Regions from separate parts of the Exiguobacterium sp. s127 genome, predicted to be linked through region 1. Evidence: predicted binding sites of a transcription regulator. Region 1 holds the regulator's gene; the other holds the start of a gene.

What was found. Region 1 encodes Rex, which represses fermentation and respiration genes when NADH is low (regulators of the CRP and FNR family bind a similar motif). Its sites were predicted from a motif close to TTGTGAAATATTTCACAA; they were not measured.
Region 2: adhE (bifunctional acetaldehyde-CoA/alcohol dehydrogenase) is a predicted target of Rex. The motif match lies at 5,285-5,302, and genes of this name have one in related genera.

The regions. Positions count from the first base shown of each region.
Region 1 is NZ_JACSMO010000009.1:8,419-16,678, reverse strand. It holds gene KNP98_RS11765 (FecCD family ABC transporter permease) at 1-876, shown strand, start outside; gene KNP98_RS11760 (FecCD family ABC transporter permease) at 873-1,880, shown strand; gene KNP98_RS11755 (hypothetical protein) at 1,977-2,462, opposite strand; gene KNP98_RS11750 (hypothetical protein) at 2,477-2,953, opposite strand; gene KNP98_RS11745 (hypothetical protein) at 2,980-3,447, opposite strand; gene KNP98_RS11740 (hypothetical protein) at 3,452-3,931, opposite strand; gene KNP98_RS11735 (hypothetical protein) at 4,033-4,191, opposite strand; tRNA gene KNP98_RS11730 (tRNA-Ala) at 4,363-4,435, opposite strand; gene tatC (twin-arginine translocase subunit TatC) at 4,543-5,322, opposite strand; gene KNP98_RS11720 (twin-arginine translocase TatA/TatE family subunit) at 5,330-5,536, opposite strand; gene KNP98_RS11715 (redox-sensing transcriptional repressor Rex) at 5,536-6,195, opposite strand; gene KNP98_RS11710 (ABC-F family ATP-binding cassette domain-containing protein) at 6,364-8,260, shown strand, end outside.
Region 2 is NZ_JACSMO010000005.1:154,994-163,253, forward strand. It holds gene KNP98_RS08720 (ATP-binding cassette domain-containing protein) at 1-649, shown strand, start outside; gene KNP98_RS08725 (ABC transporter permease) at 651-1,418, shown strand; gene KNP98_RS08730 (hypothetical protein) at 1,469-2,344, opposite strand; gene uptA (undecaprenyl phosphate transporter UptA) at 2,400-2,993, opposite strand; gene KNP98_RS08740 (Na+/H+ antiporter family protein) at 3,098-4,420, opposite strand; gene KNP98_RS08745 (beta-class carbonic anhydrase) at 4,563-5,114, opposite strand; gene adhE (bifunctional acetaldehyde-CoA/alcohol dehydrogenase) at 5,447-8,041, shown strand; TPP riboswitch at 8,190-8,260, shown strand, end outside.

The DNA.
Region 1 (8,260 bases):
TTGACGTTCGGTCCCTTGAACGGTAAAGCAAAAATCATTCAGGAAATCCGATTACCGCGCGAAGTCGCTGCGATGCTGGTCGGGGCTGCACTCGGTGTCTCCGGTGCGATCATGCAGGCGATGACACGTAATCCCCTTGCCGATCCCGGACTGCTTGGGCTGACGGCAGGCGCGAACGCGGCCCTTGCTCTTGCGCTCGTCTTCATTCCCGGTATCAATTACTATGGCATCATGCTCGCGTGTTTCCTTGGAGCAGCAGCCGGTGCCCTACTTGTCTTCGGGATCGGTGCCTCAAAACGTGGCGGGTTTTCACCACTTCGAATCGTCCTCGCCGGGGCCGCGATTTCTGCTTTTTTATACGCAATCGCAGAAGGGATCGGCATTTACTTCAAAATCGCTCAAGACGTCTCGCAATGGACATCCGGCGGGCTGATTGGAACGACCTGGGGGCAACTGCAAATCATCACCCCCGTCATCCTGATCGGCATCGCGATTGCGATGATCTTCTCACGTCAATTAACGATTTTAAGCTTATCAGAAGAAGTCGCACTCGGGCTCGGGCAAAACATCACCCGGATTAAAGGTGTACTCTACGTCGTCGTCATCCTGCTCGCCGGGGCCGCCGTTGCTTTAGTCGGTAACATGGCATTCATCGGCTTGATGATTCCGCACATCGTCCGCGCAATCGTCGGCACCGATTACCGCTTCATCCTCCCGATGACCGCCGTCTTCGGTGCGACGTTCATGTTACTCGCGGACACGATTGGCCGGACACTGTATGCTCCATACGAAACACCGGTCGTTGCGATCGTCTCGATGCTCGGGCTGCCGTTCTTCTTACTCATCGTCCGCAAAGGAGGTCGTGCGTTCTCATGATCGAAACATCGCTCCGCCGCCGTCAGCGGTTGATCTTTATCGTCTTTAGTCTGTTATTGCTCGGAACGATCATCATCAGTATCGGGCTTGGGCCCGCCTCCCTCTCGTACGACCGGCTTCTGCCGACACTGTTCGGTCAAGGCTCGTTCAAAGAAGAATTTGTTTTGTTCTCACTCCGCCTGCCGCGGATTTTAATCACGGTACTCGCCGGCATGGCACTCGCCTTATCCGGTGCGATTCTTCAGGGCATCACCCGCAACGAACTCGCAGATCCCGGCATCATCGGTATCAATACAGGTGCTGGTGTCGCCATCGCCGCCTTCTTCCTTTACTTCCCGGTCGATGTCGGTGCGTTCATCTATGGGTTACCGGTTGCTGCCTTCATCGGGGCATTGATCACAGCGATTGCCATTTATGCCTTATCGTATGACCGTGTCCGTGGCCTGCAACCGATTCGTCTGATTTTGACCGGGGTCGGATTCTCGATGGCGTTATCCGGCATCATGGTCGTCCTGATTTCATCCGCGCGCCGTGAGAAGGTCGACTTCATCGCCAAATGGCTCGCCGGGAACATCTGGGGAACGGACTGGACATTCGTCTACGCGTTATTGCCTTGGCTGCTTATTCTCGTACCGTTTACGTTTTATAAGGCAAACAAACTCAATCTTCTGGCGCTGAATGAACCGGTTGCGATCGGCGTCGGCGTCGCGATTGAAAAGGAGCGCATCCAACTGTTACTCGCCGCTGTCGCACTCGCTGCATCCGCCGTTTCTGTAACAGGCGGGATCGCCTTCATCGGTTTGATGGCGCCCCATATCGCGCGCGCCCTCGTCGGTCCAAGGCATCAACTGTTCTTACCGATCGCCGTTTTGATTGGCGGATGGTTACTCGTCCTCGCCGATACGATTGGTCGGAACGTCGCTGACCCGCAAGGCATCCCGGCAGGAATCGTCGTTGCGATCATCGGTGCTCCTTACTTCATTTATTTGCTGTCAAAAAAATAACCTCTACATGATGCGGTCACAACTAAAAACGCAAGAAGTAGGCGAATCCGGAATCCGCCGCCTTCTTGCGTTTTTTTGTTGCTCTAAGATGACCAGTCAATATTTGATTCGTTTTTCTTCCCGTTCCGCCCGGATCAATTCCTGTTCTGATAAGTGTGTCGGATCGAGTCGTTTAATCCGTTTATCGACAATTCGGTCCAATGACAGCACCGTTAGGAAAAAGACAAGGAACGGTCCGATGTATTCGGGACGCGCTACGTAGGGCGTGATGATTTGCCCCAGGACGACGACCAGTACTTCGATGATACTGATCAATATATACGGTAGTCCGAGATGATCCCAGGCCTCAAGCCCGTCAAACCGCTTCTTGAAATAGCGGTACTTCAGGAATCGGACGATCCATTGATAGGACAACAAAGGGACTAACAAAAAATACTGAAACGATGATTCTGTCAGATGCCAATCGTCTGTTAAAAAGAGAAATACAAACAATACCAGTCCAAACAAGACCGTTTGAATGTAACGTGCCTGTTTTGAAAATCGGATATAATCCATTTTCCGCTCGCGTTGCATGCTCTCCATCGTCTGCCTCCTCGTTACATCCCGATTCCTTCGCCCGTCGGATGACGGTGTTCGATTCCTTTTCGGTCCGGTGTCTCAAGCAAATCCATTTTATCGAGCTTCGTTACCGTCCGGTCCGTCCAATTTTGAAATTGCAGCATCCCTGAAATCCACAACATTAGCGGAAACAGATAGCCCCACTGTCCAAGGTGCGGGGCGACAACTGCGGCACCCGCAATAAAGACCGCTTCGAGTAAAGTGATCCCACCAAACATTAGACTGACTGATCGCGCCTGTACCTTCGACCGAACTAACAGAACGGATTGGATCACTCGCTGCATGCCATTATAGGCGAGTAACGGCGTAAGAATCAAAAATCCAACTGCTGAATCCGTCAGGTGCCCGCTTCCGGAGAAGAACAGCACCGCAAAAAATACGCCCGCAATTACATACGTCCGGATTTGTCGGCTGATTTTTGTCCATTTTTGATACGTGCTTAAAGTGTTTCTCATCCGTTCACTCCTCTTGTGTGTTTCGCTTACTTACGGTAACGCTCAATCTCACGCATCGTGACGAATGCCGGATCCAGTTGTTTCGCTTGTTTGTTCAATTGGGACACAATCAAATAGGCGACGATGATCGACACAAGAAAGACCGTAAAAGAAATACCGGCGTATTGTGGAAAAACAGTCCCCACATAAAGTGTAAGGATCGGGATGAACGAACCGATCATCGACACACGTGCCACTTTCAAGACCGTCTTTTTATAGACGTCCTTCGCGAGGCGTTGCTTTAAAATCCGCAGACGAATGATTTCTCTAAGTGCGTTAGCCAAACAGAATACCGTAATCGCAAATAAGGAGAACAGCCCTGTTTCCCGAAAACCCGGGATGAACCAACCAGCAAGCGCAAGCAGCAGAACCGGAACCGGCACCAGATGCTGAATCCTTTTTAATGGCGGTCCGAGTAATTTCAACCGTGTATTTTTTTCAATCAATGTACTCACCCTGTCACTCCTCCACTTCTTTAACATTCGCATGAATTTCTTTATCACTGACGAAGTCGGGATCGCCTGACCGGGCAATCTTTTTAAACAACCAGTCCGTAACGTAATAGACCGGTGCGAGGATGATCAGCATCGAAAGGGCAATTTTCCAGATTGACATCTCTTTCGTCTCAAGTATCACGGTGTACAGCGAACCGTACAGGACGAATTGAGTCCCGAGCCACAGCAACGATTGGTTCGTCACTTGGTCGCTTGAGAGATAGCGCGCCAGGATTTTTCGTTTTTCGAGTCGAAACGGGAGATCAAACACGAGAAAGACAAGCGGTAACAGACTCAAATACATGGTCGTGCTGAAGATTTCCGTGAACGTTCCTGCTGTCGCCATCAAGGCAGCGATGACCCAACTCTTATTCTGCAATTGATTTTTTTCGATATAAGCAACCGTCAACGCCTGTAATCGTTCCTCTCGGAGCGTTTGTTCCATCCTGAAATGCCCTCCCTCGTTTCAACTGTCTATACTGTCATATACTTACAGTTTACCATTTATGTTTCAAAAAAAAAGAAACTTCCTTAAAAAAGGAGTTTCTAGGCTGAAACTTGAATGATGAGATAGATGACGCTATACGCAACAATTGCTAACGGAATCAGTGCCACACCAATCAACCAACCGTTCTTATCACGGATTCCGAGATACAGAACAAGACAGCCGACGATGAAGGCAATTAACGTCGTAAATGGATTCATAATGCTTCCCCCTCTTGATTACCTATTAAGAAATTTCCCATTCCCTCAAAAGGATAAACACAGAAAACGACTTCAATCGGTTCATCAACATCATCCAGGCTGTAAGCTTCTGTTTTGCCGCCACCACTATAACAAAAAACACCACTCGGCAAATGCCAAGTGATGTACATATGGAGACTATCGGGCTCGAACCGACGACCTTTTGGCTGCCAGCCAAACGCTCTCCCAGCTGAGCTAAGCCCCCTCATATTCTTGTAATCAGTATAAACCATATCGATTCACTTTTTCAATATAAAAAGAGCGCTTCCAAACAAAAACCTCTCCGTCGCCGAAACGACCGAGAGGAGACTGTTACTTATTCAACTCACGCATCAAATTCGCTTGTCTCTCAAGCTCCGCTTGTTGCTCAAGAATCAGTACTTTTTTGTACGTCCGGGCTGAAATCATGATGCTGATTTCATAGAGGACGAACAACGGTACCGAAATCATCAGATGTGACGTCACATCCGGTGGTGAGATTAAAGCCGCGATGACAAACAGCGCAAAGTACGCATATTTCCGATTTTTCCGCATGAACAATGGCGTCACGAGTCCAAGACGAGTCAAGAACATCGTCACGACCGGCAGTTGGAACAAGATACCGAACGGAATCGTCAGCCGGATTAAGAAACTGAAATAGTTTTCGACCCCGATGACTTGCTCGATGCCGAGCTCTTGCCCAAGTTCCGTCGATACTTTGAGTAGAAACGGAAGTAACCAAAAATAAGAGAACGCGATCCCGGACAAAAATAAGAAAAACGTGACCGGAATATACGTCAAGGTCGCTTTTTGTTCCTGTTCGAATAAACCAGGTCGGATGAACGCCCATAGCTGGTACATCCAAAATGGTGAAGCCAGGACGACCGCGATGATGAACGCTAAATTCAAGTACAACATCAGGGGATCGGCCACATTAAAGGCATTCAATCCGATGCCGAGCTCTTTCAGGTCCGACTGCAGAAAACGCACGAGCGGTCGGACGAGCGGAAAGGCCGCGGCGAACAAGACGACGACGATGATGAGTGACCAGACGATCCGCTTGCGCAACTCGTCTAGATGCGATGTCACACTCTGTTCTTGATCAATCGCCATAATTTAATCACTTCTCTTTCGATTCATCCTTGTTGTCTTTATCATCGTCCATGATGCCGTGTGTCGCACTCTTGAACTCTTTTAACGTCTGACCGGCAGCACGACCGAGCTCCGGTAACTTTTTCGGTCCGAAGATAATCAAGGCGACGGCACCGATCAAGGCGATGCTTCCTGGTCCGATGAACGCGATGGTTGATGGAATAAGGTTTTCCATTATGATTTCACTCCTTCAGCTGATTGCGAATAATGCTTCATGAAATAAACTAGTGACTGCAACTCGATCGACAAATCGATGTGATGGACCCGAACATGGGCCGGTACGTTCAACCGCGCCGGTGTAAAGTTCAGGATTCCGGTCACACCATACTCAACTAACTCATCCGCTACTGACTGTGCGAACTGGGATGGGACCGTCAAGATGGCGACATCAACCTTGTTCGCTTCGATTTGCTCTTTCATGTCAGAGACATGATAGATAGGAACGTCTTGCGTCGTTGTTCCGACCTTGTTTTCGTCCGCATCAAACGCAACGACTATCCGAGTACTATTATTCTTTAAAAAGTTATAATTTGCAAACGCCGTTCCGAGATGTCCGACCCCGACAAGTGCCACATTCGTGACTTCATCCTGATTCAGTGTCTTTCGGAAAAACGTCAATAGATGTTGTACGTTGTAACCGTATCCTTTTTTCCCTAACGCCCCAAAGTAGGAAAAATCGCGGCGGATCGTCGCTGAATCGACTTTGACCGCTTCACTGAGCTCTGCTGAAGAGACGCGCAGCTTGCCTGAGTTATAAAGACTCTGAATGAAACGATAATATAACGGCAGTCGTTTCGCCGTCGCTTGTGGTATTTTTGTGTCTGGCCCATTCATACTGCAGTTCCCCCTTCGGCCACGTTCTGACGTGGCACCCAAATCAATGCAAAGAATTCTATTCTCTTTGATTGTAAACCACTTCACATAGACTAACAAATAATATATTCCACGGGACTCCTGCGTTTTTTTCATGATAGACTAAAGGGTGGAAGGATGGATGTTTTTATGATTCTCTTACAAGTGAACCAACTATCAAAATCATTCGGTGTTGAGCCGATTTTAGACAATATTAAACTCGAAGTACAGGAGCGAGACCGGATTGCGCTCGTCGGACGAAATGGTGCCGGAAAATCGACACTTTTAAAAATCATCGCCGGAGAGCTCAGTCATGACTCTGGTGAGATCATGAAGAGTAAGGAAGTGAAAATCGGTTACCTCGCCCAGGACAGTGGTCTTGAGTCGAATGAAACGATTTGGAATGAAATGTTGACCGTGTTCGAACACCTGCAAGAGCAGGAACGTTCGCTCCGTCGGATGGAGATTGAGATGGGGATGGACCATATCTTGAATGATGCTGTTGCTTACGACCGTCTGTTGAAAACATACGATCAGGCACAACATGACTTCTCGGACGCCGGCGGCTATCAGTTCGAAGCCAACATCCGCTCCGTCCTGCACGGGATGCGTTTTTATCCGGACGATTATTCACGCCGGATCCAGACGCTATCCGGTGGACAACGGACGCGACTCGCACTGGCGAAGATGTTGCTTCAGGCACCTGAGCTGTTGATTCTTGATGAGCCGACGAACCACCTCGACATCGATACACTCTCTTGGCTCGAAAGTTACCTGGCTGGTTACCGTGGAGCGGTCTTGATCGTCTCCCACGATCGTTACTTCCTCGACCAGGTCGTCAACGTCGTTTATGAACTGTCACGCAACGTCTGCCGGAAGTTTACCGGCAACTACACGAAGTACTTGGAACAAAAGGCAGCACTGTATGAACAAGAGATGAAGCAGTTCGAACAGCAACAGGAAGACATCGCGAAGATGCAAGACTTCATCCAGCGTAACATCGCACGGGCGACGACGACGAAACGCGCACAAAGCGTCCGCAAACGTCTTGAAAAAGTCGACCGGATTGATCGTCCGGATGGGGATGAACGCAGCACCGTCCTGTCGTTCCCGATTGAAAAACAAAGTGGGAACGATGTGTTACAAGTCACGCAACTCGCGGTCGGCTATGAAGAAGCCGTCTCAAAAGGCATCACGTTCCGCTTACAACGTGGCGAATCCCTCGCCCTCGTTGGTCCGAACGGAATCGGAAAATCGACGTTACTGAAAGTTCTTGTCAACCGGATTAAACCGTTATTCGGTGAACATCGTTTCGGGACCGGCGTTTCCGTCGGTTACTACGATCAGGAGCAAGCCGAGCTCAACGACCGCAACCGGGTCATCGATGAAATTTGGAACGAGTGGCCGTTGATGCGGGAACAACAAGTCCGGTCCGTCCTCGGTCAATTCCTGTTCAGTGGTGATGATGTCTTCAAGCTCGTTCATGAATTATCCGGCGGCGAGCGCGGACGCCTCGCCCTCGCGAAGTTAAAATTACGCAAAACGAACGTCCTCATTCTCGATGAGCCGACCAATCACCTCGATCTTGATTCGAAGATGGTGCTTGAGAACGCGCTTGTCGACTATGAAGGCACGCTCCTGTTCGTCTCCCACGACCGTTACTTCATCGACCGGGTTGCGACACGCGTCATCGAGATGAATCCGGACGGTGTGACGGATTATCTCGGCGACTACTCTTACTATATGGAGAAGAAGGCCGAGAAAGAAGAAATCGCCCGCCTCGAAGCAGAGGAAGAAAAAGCAATCAAAGTCGCTGCTTCGAAAAGCATCGACAAAGATGCGCAAAAAGAAGAACGAAAAAAGAAACAACAGCTCGAACAACTCGAACAAGACATCGAACGGCTGGAAACTCGATCAACTGAAATCGAACAACTGCTTTGCGAACCGGAAGTCTTCAACGATATTCCGAAGGCGACGGCGCTGTCGGCAGAACGGGATCAGATTGATACGGACCTCCTCGAACTGATGGAACGATGGGAGAGTTTCC
Region 2 (8,260 bases), on a different contig from region 1:
GGGGCAGGAGTTGCTCGTACTGCAAGGTAAATTGTTTGGTTTTTCCGAAGAGAAAGCAGTCGAACGAGCCCATGAATTATTGGAGCTTGTTGGTTTAGCAGCAGATGGCAAACGCCGGTCCGGTACGTATTCCGGCGGGATGAAGCGGCGGCTCGACTTGGCACTGACGCTCGTTCACCAACCGACCGTCCTGTTTCTCGATGAACCGACGACGGGTCTTGATCCGGCAAGCCGGTTACAGATTTGGACGGAAGTCCGGCGCTTGAATGAAGAATACGGGACGACGATTTTCTTGACGACACAATACTTGGAAGAAGCGGATCAGCTGGCGGACCGGATCGCGATCATCAATGACGGTAAGTTGATCGCCGAAGGAACAGCGGCAGAACTGAAAGCGATGAACGGAGCTGAACGAATTGAAGTTGTCCTTGAAGACGAATCCGCCAGTGAAGCGTTTCGAGCGGCATTTTCGGGACGGATTGAAAAAGAGACCGTTCTCCTGCCGTCGGATGGAACAGAGACGCTCAAACAAGTCGTCCGCTATTTGGATGACCATCAGCTGACAGCACGATCGCTTGCCGTCAAACAGCCGTCACTCGATGATGTTTTCATTCAGTTGACCGGTCAAGCGTATAAGGAGGACAAGTGACATGTGGCGGGAAACCTTGATTTTGACAAAACGCAGTTTACTCGTGACGTTACGGAATCCGTTCTCATTCATCCCGAATTTAATCATCAGCGTCTTTTTCCTGCTCGTCTATACGAGCGGATTATCCGGCATCTCGAGTCTGCCCCAGTTCGGCGGCGTTGATTACTTGAACTTCATCTTGCCGGTCTCAATCGTCTCCGGTGCAGTCGGTGGGGCAGGGGGTGCCGGGCAGGCGCTCGTCAAAGATATCGAGAGCGGTTACTTCGCACGTTTGCTGTTGACGCCGGTTTCGCGGACAGCCATCGTCCTCGGGCCGATGCTTGCCGGGATGTTACAGTTGTTCGTCCAGACGTTGTTAATCTTCAGCATGGGCTTTTTACTCGGATTATCGATTCCAGCCGGAGCCGCCGGATTTTTCTTGACGATCATCCTTGCGCTCGGCTTCGGACTCGCCTTTGCCGGCTATTCGGTCGGAGTCGCCTTGAAAACACGCAATGCACAGGCGGCGCAAGCCGGAACATTGTTGTTCTTCCCGTTGATTTTCCTATCGACGACATTCGTCCCGAAAGAATTGATTGAGGCGGAATGGTTAAAGATTGCTGCGACGATCAACCCGACGACCTACATCATGGAAGGGATGCGGGCCGTTTTGCTACGTGAGACGATTGACTGGAGTGTCTATACGCAAGGGGTGCTTGTCGCGGCTGTTCTCAGTCTTGCGATGGTTGTGTTTGCGGCACTCAACGCGCGGGGAGCACTCAAAAAATAATGAAAAACACCTCGAATTCGAACAAAAAAACTGTTCGAATTCGAGGTGTTTTATACTGTTCTGAAACTTAAATCATTTAATTTTCCTGTATAAAGACGTGTATCTGTCGTCAACACAATTTGATTCTTTCGCATCTTGATGGTTCCGGACAAGCATTCATCCTGCTCCGACATGAAGGACATCCGTCCTTGCTCGACATACCGTTTTCCTTGTTGCTGTAAGACGTGGGTCTGCGTATTATCCGTCGAGACGAGATAGTCCTTATAAATAGCAAAATCTGTGAACGGCCGTTTCGGTGCGTGGAACGCCTGACTCGTTCCTCCTTGCAGTTGAACGATCCGGTAGTCGGAGTAATAAAAGAACCAGACATCATTCGCAGACGAGACGTTCATTGCATAACAGTCATCGATGGGATAGTCGCGATTTTTAAAGACGACTTTCCCCTGGTCGTTAAAAGCGACGAGGCCGAACGACCCAACTGAATTGGTCGCGGCGTCAGCAAAGACGCCTTCATCGAAATAACTGACCCAAATGTGGTCACGCTCATCGACTTGGACATTTTGAATTCCGTCGTCTAGACAATAACTGTTAATCAGATGACCGACTTGATCGTAAATAAAAGCATTTGGTAACCATGATCCGTCGACATCGTCATCACAACGCGAGGCGACGAGCAGGATCCGTCCGTCGGAAAACGATTCGACATAACTGAATTCAACGTCTTCCTGGGCGATGATGATCGTATTGCGCCACTGGTCATGAATCCGATGGACATGCAAGAAAGGACGGTGTCGTTTTTCATCGTAGATTTGTTCGACGAGTAGAATATGACCGGCAATCGTCAGTCCCGTCGCGATATGCGTTCCACGGATATGTGAGGCAGTGACACGATCCAGATGCATGGTTACGGTTTTTGATGTCTCCAATAGAAATCACTCCTTTTAAAAAAAGCCTGTCGCAGTAGGACAGGCTGTAAACGGATTACGTCGTACGTTGGCGTTTCTTGAGGGCGACGTACAAGACGATCATGACGACCGCTGCGATTAAGATGCCGTTCGTATAGGGAGCGGCGACGCCTTTAATCGAGCGCCAGTTCGTTCCGAGTGTCTCACCGAGATAGAGAAATAAAATCGACCACGGGATGATTGCGAGAATCGTGTAGATTGAGAACTTTGTTTGATCCATTTTGGCGAGACCTGCCGGAATGGAGATCGCATGGCGGACGACGGGGATGAATCGTGCCCCGAAAATGACACCTTGTCCGTATTTGACGAACCAACGTTCTGCGAGATCAAGATGGTGTTCAGTGATCAATACATATTTTCCGTACTTCAAGATGAGGGGACGACCGCCGTAGCGGGCGAACCAGTACAAAAACAATTGCGAGAACAATCCACCGATGACGGCGGCGACGATAGCGAGTGGCCAGCCGATCGTCCCTTGAGAAATCATGAACCCACCATAGGATAAGACGATCTCACTCGGGATGATTTCAATCATCAAGCCAAGCGCGATTCCGACATAACCTAAGTCGGCTAAATATAGTAAGACGGTATTGACGACGCTAGATAACACGTTCCACACTCCTTTAATTGCACTTCATCCCTTCATTTTAGAGAAGTCCACGCAAAATGGAAAGAAAAAAATCACCCCGTCGTTAAAACGAGATGATTTCTTCATTAAAGAATGACAGCAGCAATCGTACCGAAAATCAGCAATGGTAAGTTGTAGTGTAAAAATGTCGGAATGACCGTTTCACGCATGTGATCGTGTTGTCCGTCAGCATTCAATCCGCTCGTCGGTCCGAGTGTCGAATCACTTGCCGGACTACCGGCGTCACCGAGTGCACCGGCTGTACCGATGATGGCAATCGTCGCCTCGAGACTGAATCCGTACTGGATGCAAAGCGGCACGAAGATGGCGGCGATGACCGGAATCGTCGAGAAACTTGAACCGATTCCGACAGTGACAAGTAATCCAATCAATAGCATGACGAAGGCAGCGACGAGCTGCGAATCGCCCATTAACGATTTTGAGTTTTCAACGAGTGGTTCGATATCACCTGTCTCACGTAAAACGTTTGAGAAGCCATTCGCTGAAATCATGACGAATCCGATGAACGACATCATCCGCATACCGCGTGTGATGACATCGTCTGCTTCGCTGAAGCGGACGAGTCGTAACACGAGGAAGAGCAGGAGGCCGGTCGTCGCGGCGATGATCATCGATTCCGTCGTCAATTGGACGACGAGCGTCGCGATGACGACAATTGAACTCAGTAATAATTTGGATTTCGTGACGATAGGAATCTCGTAATCGTCCGGTGCGATGTTCCGCATCTCATATTCACGCGGTTTCCGGTAATTGTATAAACCGAGTAACAATCCGAACAACATCCCGAGCGCCGGAATCGCCATCGCTTTGATGACTGATGCGCCAGCGGTGTCCATCCCGTTTTCTTGTAAGTTCGGTAACAGAATCTGATTGAGATAGATATCACCGAAACCGATTGGTAAAAACATATACGGTGTGACGAGACCAAACGTCATGATGATGGCCATCCGGCGCCGGTCAATTTTCAAATCATTAAACAGACCGAGTAACGGCGGGATGATGATCGGAATGAAGGCGATGTGAATCGGCAAGACGTTTTGTGAACTGATTGCGAGTAATAAAATCGCGAACATGATGAACCCTTTTAACTTCTTGACCGACGTCGCATCGGCACTTCCTTTTGAGCGAGCAATCAAGCTATGTGCGAGGGCGTCCGGCAAACCTGTTTTCGACAGGGCGACGGCGAACGCACCAAGCAAGGCATAACTGAGGGCAATTTCTGCGCCGGCTCCAAGACCGCCTGAGAAACTTTCGATCGTTTTCGTTAAACCAAGACCGCCGAGTAAACCACCGGCGAGAGCGCTGATGACCATCGCGAGGACGATGTGGACACGGAAGATGGCTAAGACAAATAAAAGGATAACGGCTAAAACAACAGCATTGAACATAACTATAAAACCACGCTTTCTTTTGGTATCACTGTACTATACTAAAGTATCATACAGACCGTTCTTTTTGCTGTCAAGAAAAAAACATAAAAAGGCACGACCGGTGTCGGTCGTACCTTCTTTCTACTATATAAGGACAAGTTTAGCAATCGACGCGGTCGAGTTTCCCTGTGCCGGGGTCGATGACGAGCCCGTGGACGTTCGTGCCCGGTGGTAATAATGGATGGTTTTTAATCAGACCGACGGAATGACTGACGTTTTCTTCGACTGACGTGAACCCGCGTAACCATTGTTTCAAGTCGACGCCGGATGCTTCGAGTGTCTTTAGGACTTGTTGATTGATGCCGCGTCCTTCCATCTCGGCAATCATGTTTGCCGGGTCGATCGTACTCATGCCGCAGTCATGGTGACCGATGACGATGACTTCTTCCGCCCCGAGTGCGTATAAGGCGACGAGGATCGAGCGCATGACGGAACCGAATGGGTGTGACAGAACGGCCCCGGCATTTTTAATGATTTTTGCATCGCCGTTTTTTAGACCGAGCGCGTGCGGGAGGAGTTCCGTCAAGCGGGCATCCATACACGTTAAGATCACGACCTTTTTATCGGGGAATTTATCCGAGATGAATTGTTCGTATTGTTTTTCTTCGACGAATTGTTCGTTGAACGCAAGCATTTGGTTGACGATTGTCATGAAACTTCCTCCTTCAAAACAAATAAATATGTATCTTTTAATAGATTACACGATGTTTCGTCCGTCAGACAAGCAAAGAAAACAGGTCCTGTGAGAAAAGTCACAGGCGAGGGATTCAAAAAGGATGCCTTGTCCGACAACACCTTTTGAGAATGAGAACGTTTTCAATGATGTGAAATAGTTCACAGGATGGTCATGCACAAATCATCAAAAAGGCGGTATGATTGATTTGTGAAGGAAAGCACAAACTATTGAATATCAGCTTGGCATTCCTAACATCTAGTAAGGAAATGCAGACTCAGATTCGTTCCAAAATAGGGAGGAAACCAAACATGGCTGTCAAAGAAAAAATCAAACTAGACGTATCATCTGTCGAACAAACGATCAATAAAATCGTCGCAAAAGGTCAAACCGCATTACAAGAATTATTAACATTTGATCAAGAGAAAATCGATACGATCGTCCGTGACATGGCGCTTGCCGGTCTCGAACGTCACGTTGAACTGGCACGACTCGCCGTAGAAGAAACAGGACGTGGTGTCTTTGAAGATAAAATGATTAAAAATATGTTTGCGACAGAATATATCTATAACAGTCTCCGTGAAGAAAAAACGGTCGGCGTCTTAGAAGAAGATGTTCAAAACGGACTAACATATATCGCAGAACCGGTCGGTGTCGTCTGTGGCGTCACACCTGTGACGAATCCGACATCAACGACGATGTTCAAAGCGTTGATCGCGATTAAAACACGAAACCCGATCATCTTCGCCTTCCACCCGTCAGCGCAAAACTGCTCACTCGAAGCAGCGAAAACGTTACGTGACGCGGCTGTCAAAGCGGGCGCACCGCGTGACTGTATCCAGTGGGTCGAACAACCGTCACTCGAAGCAACAAAAGTCTTGATGAACCACACGGATATCGCGATGGTCCTTGCGACCGGCGGAGCCGGCATGGTCAAATCAGCCTATTCAACAGGTAAGCCGGCACTCGGTGTCGGACCAGGGAACGTCCCATGTTACATCGAAAAAACAGCAAAAATCAAACGTGCCGTCAGTGACCTTGTCCTCTCCAAAACGTTTGATAACGGAATGATTTGTGCATCGGAGCAAGCAGTCATCATCGATCAGGAAATCTACGCGGAAGTTCGGGCGGAGATGGAAGCACTCGGTTGCTACTTCTGTACAGCAGATGAGAAAAAACGTCTCGAAGCGCTCGTCATCAAAACCGATACATGTGCCGTCAATGCTGACATCGTCGGGAAACCGGCAACATGGATCGCAGCAAAAGCCGGCATCGACGTCCCGAGCAATACCGTCATGCTCGTCGCAGAACTTGAAAAAGTCGGCTCAGAAGAACCACTCTCACACGAAAAACTAAGCCCTGTCCTTGGTGCGTATAGCGTCCAGTCAACGGAAGATGCGTTCCATGTCGCCGAACGGATGCTTGAAATCGGTGGCCTCGGTCATACGGCAGTCATCCACACGACGAATGACGACTTGATGACGACATTCGGAATGCGGATGAAAGCCTGCCGGATTCTCGTCAACAGCCCGTCAGCACACGGTGGGATTGGTGATCTGTATAACGAATTGACACCATCACTGACACTCGGTTGCGGCTCTTACGGGAAAAACTCCGTCTCTGAAAACGTAACGGCGAAACATCTACTCAATGTCAAGAAGGTGGCGAGACGACGCGTGAACATGCAGTGGTTCAAAGTACCGGAAAAGATTTTCTTTGAAAAAAATTCAGTCCAATACTTGAAATCGATTCAAGATGTCTCACGTGCGTTGATCGTCACCGATCAAGCGATGGTCGAGTTCGGCTACGCGGATAAAGTCATCCGCAACTTACCGGCAGGCGTCAGCTACCGGATCTTCGACCAAGTCGAACCGGATCCATCGGTTGCAACGGTTCAGACAGGAGCGCAAGCGATGCGCGACTTCAAACCGGACTTGATCATCGCCCTCGGTGGCGGATCAGCGATGGATGCAGCGAAAGGCATGTGGCTCTTCTACGAGCAACCGAACGAAACGTTCTCGAACTTACGTCAAAAGTTCCTCGATATCCGGAAACGGGCCTATAAATTCCCGGCGCTCGGTAACAAAGCGAAGTTCGTCGCCATTCCGACGACGTCTGGAACAGGATCTGAAGTCACACCGTTTACCGTCATCACGGACAAAGAGAAAAACGTCAAGTATCCGATTGCTGACTATGCATTAACACCAGACGTCGCAATCATCGATCCGGAATTCGTCATGACGGTCCCGGCATCAATCACGGCTGACACCGGAATGGACGTCTTGACACATGCGACAGAAGCCTTCGTCTCCGTCCTCGCGAACGACTATACGGACGGACTGGCGCTAAAAGCGATCAAGATGATCTTCGACTACTTGCCACGCGCTTATGCGAATGGTGACGATGCCGAAGCACGCGAAAAAGTTCACAATGCGTCAACGATGGCCGGAATGGCGTTTGCCAATGCCTTCCTCGGGATTAACCATTCGATCGCACACAAAATCGGTGGGGAGTTCCACACGCCACACGGTCGGACGAATGCAATTCTGATGCCACACGTCATCCGCTACAATGCAGCGAAACCGACGAAACTTGCTTCGTTCCCGAAATATGAATCATTCATCGCTGATGAACGGTACGCAGAAATCGCCCGTTATCTCGGACTACCGGCAGCGACGACGGAACAAGGTGTCGAATCATTAATCCAAGCGATCACAGAACTCGGACAACAGTTGAACATCAAAATGTCGTTCAAAGCCCAAGGCATCAAAAAAGCCGACTTTGAAGCAAAACTCGATAAGATGGCCGTCGATGCATTCGAGGATCAATGTACGACAGCGAATCCGAAAATGCCGCTCGTGACGGAACTTCGGAACATCATGGAACTTGCCTACGAAGGCGTATAACAGAGAAATAAATCATGGCAATCAAAAGAGCCTTGCTTCCGGTCGACGGAGGCAAGGCTTTCGTTCGTAATCAAAAGAGACACCGACAAAACTGTCCTGTCATTATTGACAGATATTTCTAAGACCGCTAAAGTGAAAGTAACTTGAATAGAATCACTAGGGGTGTTACTAAACTGAGATGAGTAGATACTCAAACCCTTTGAACCTGAACTAGTTCGT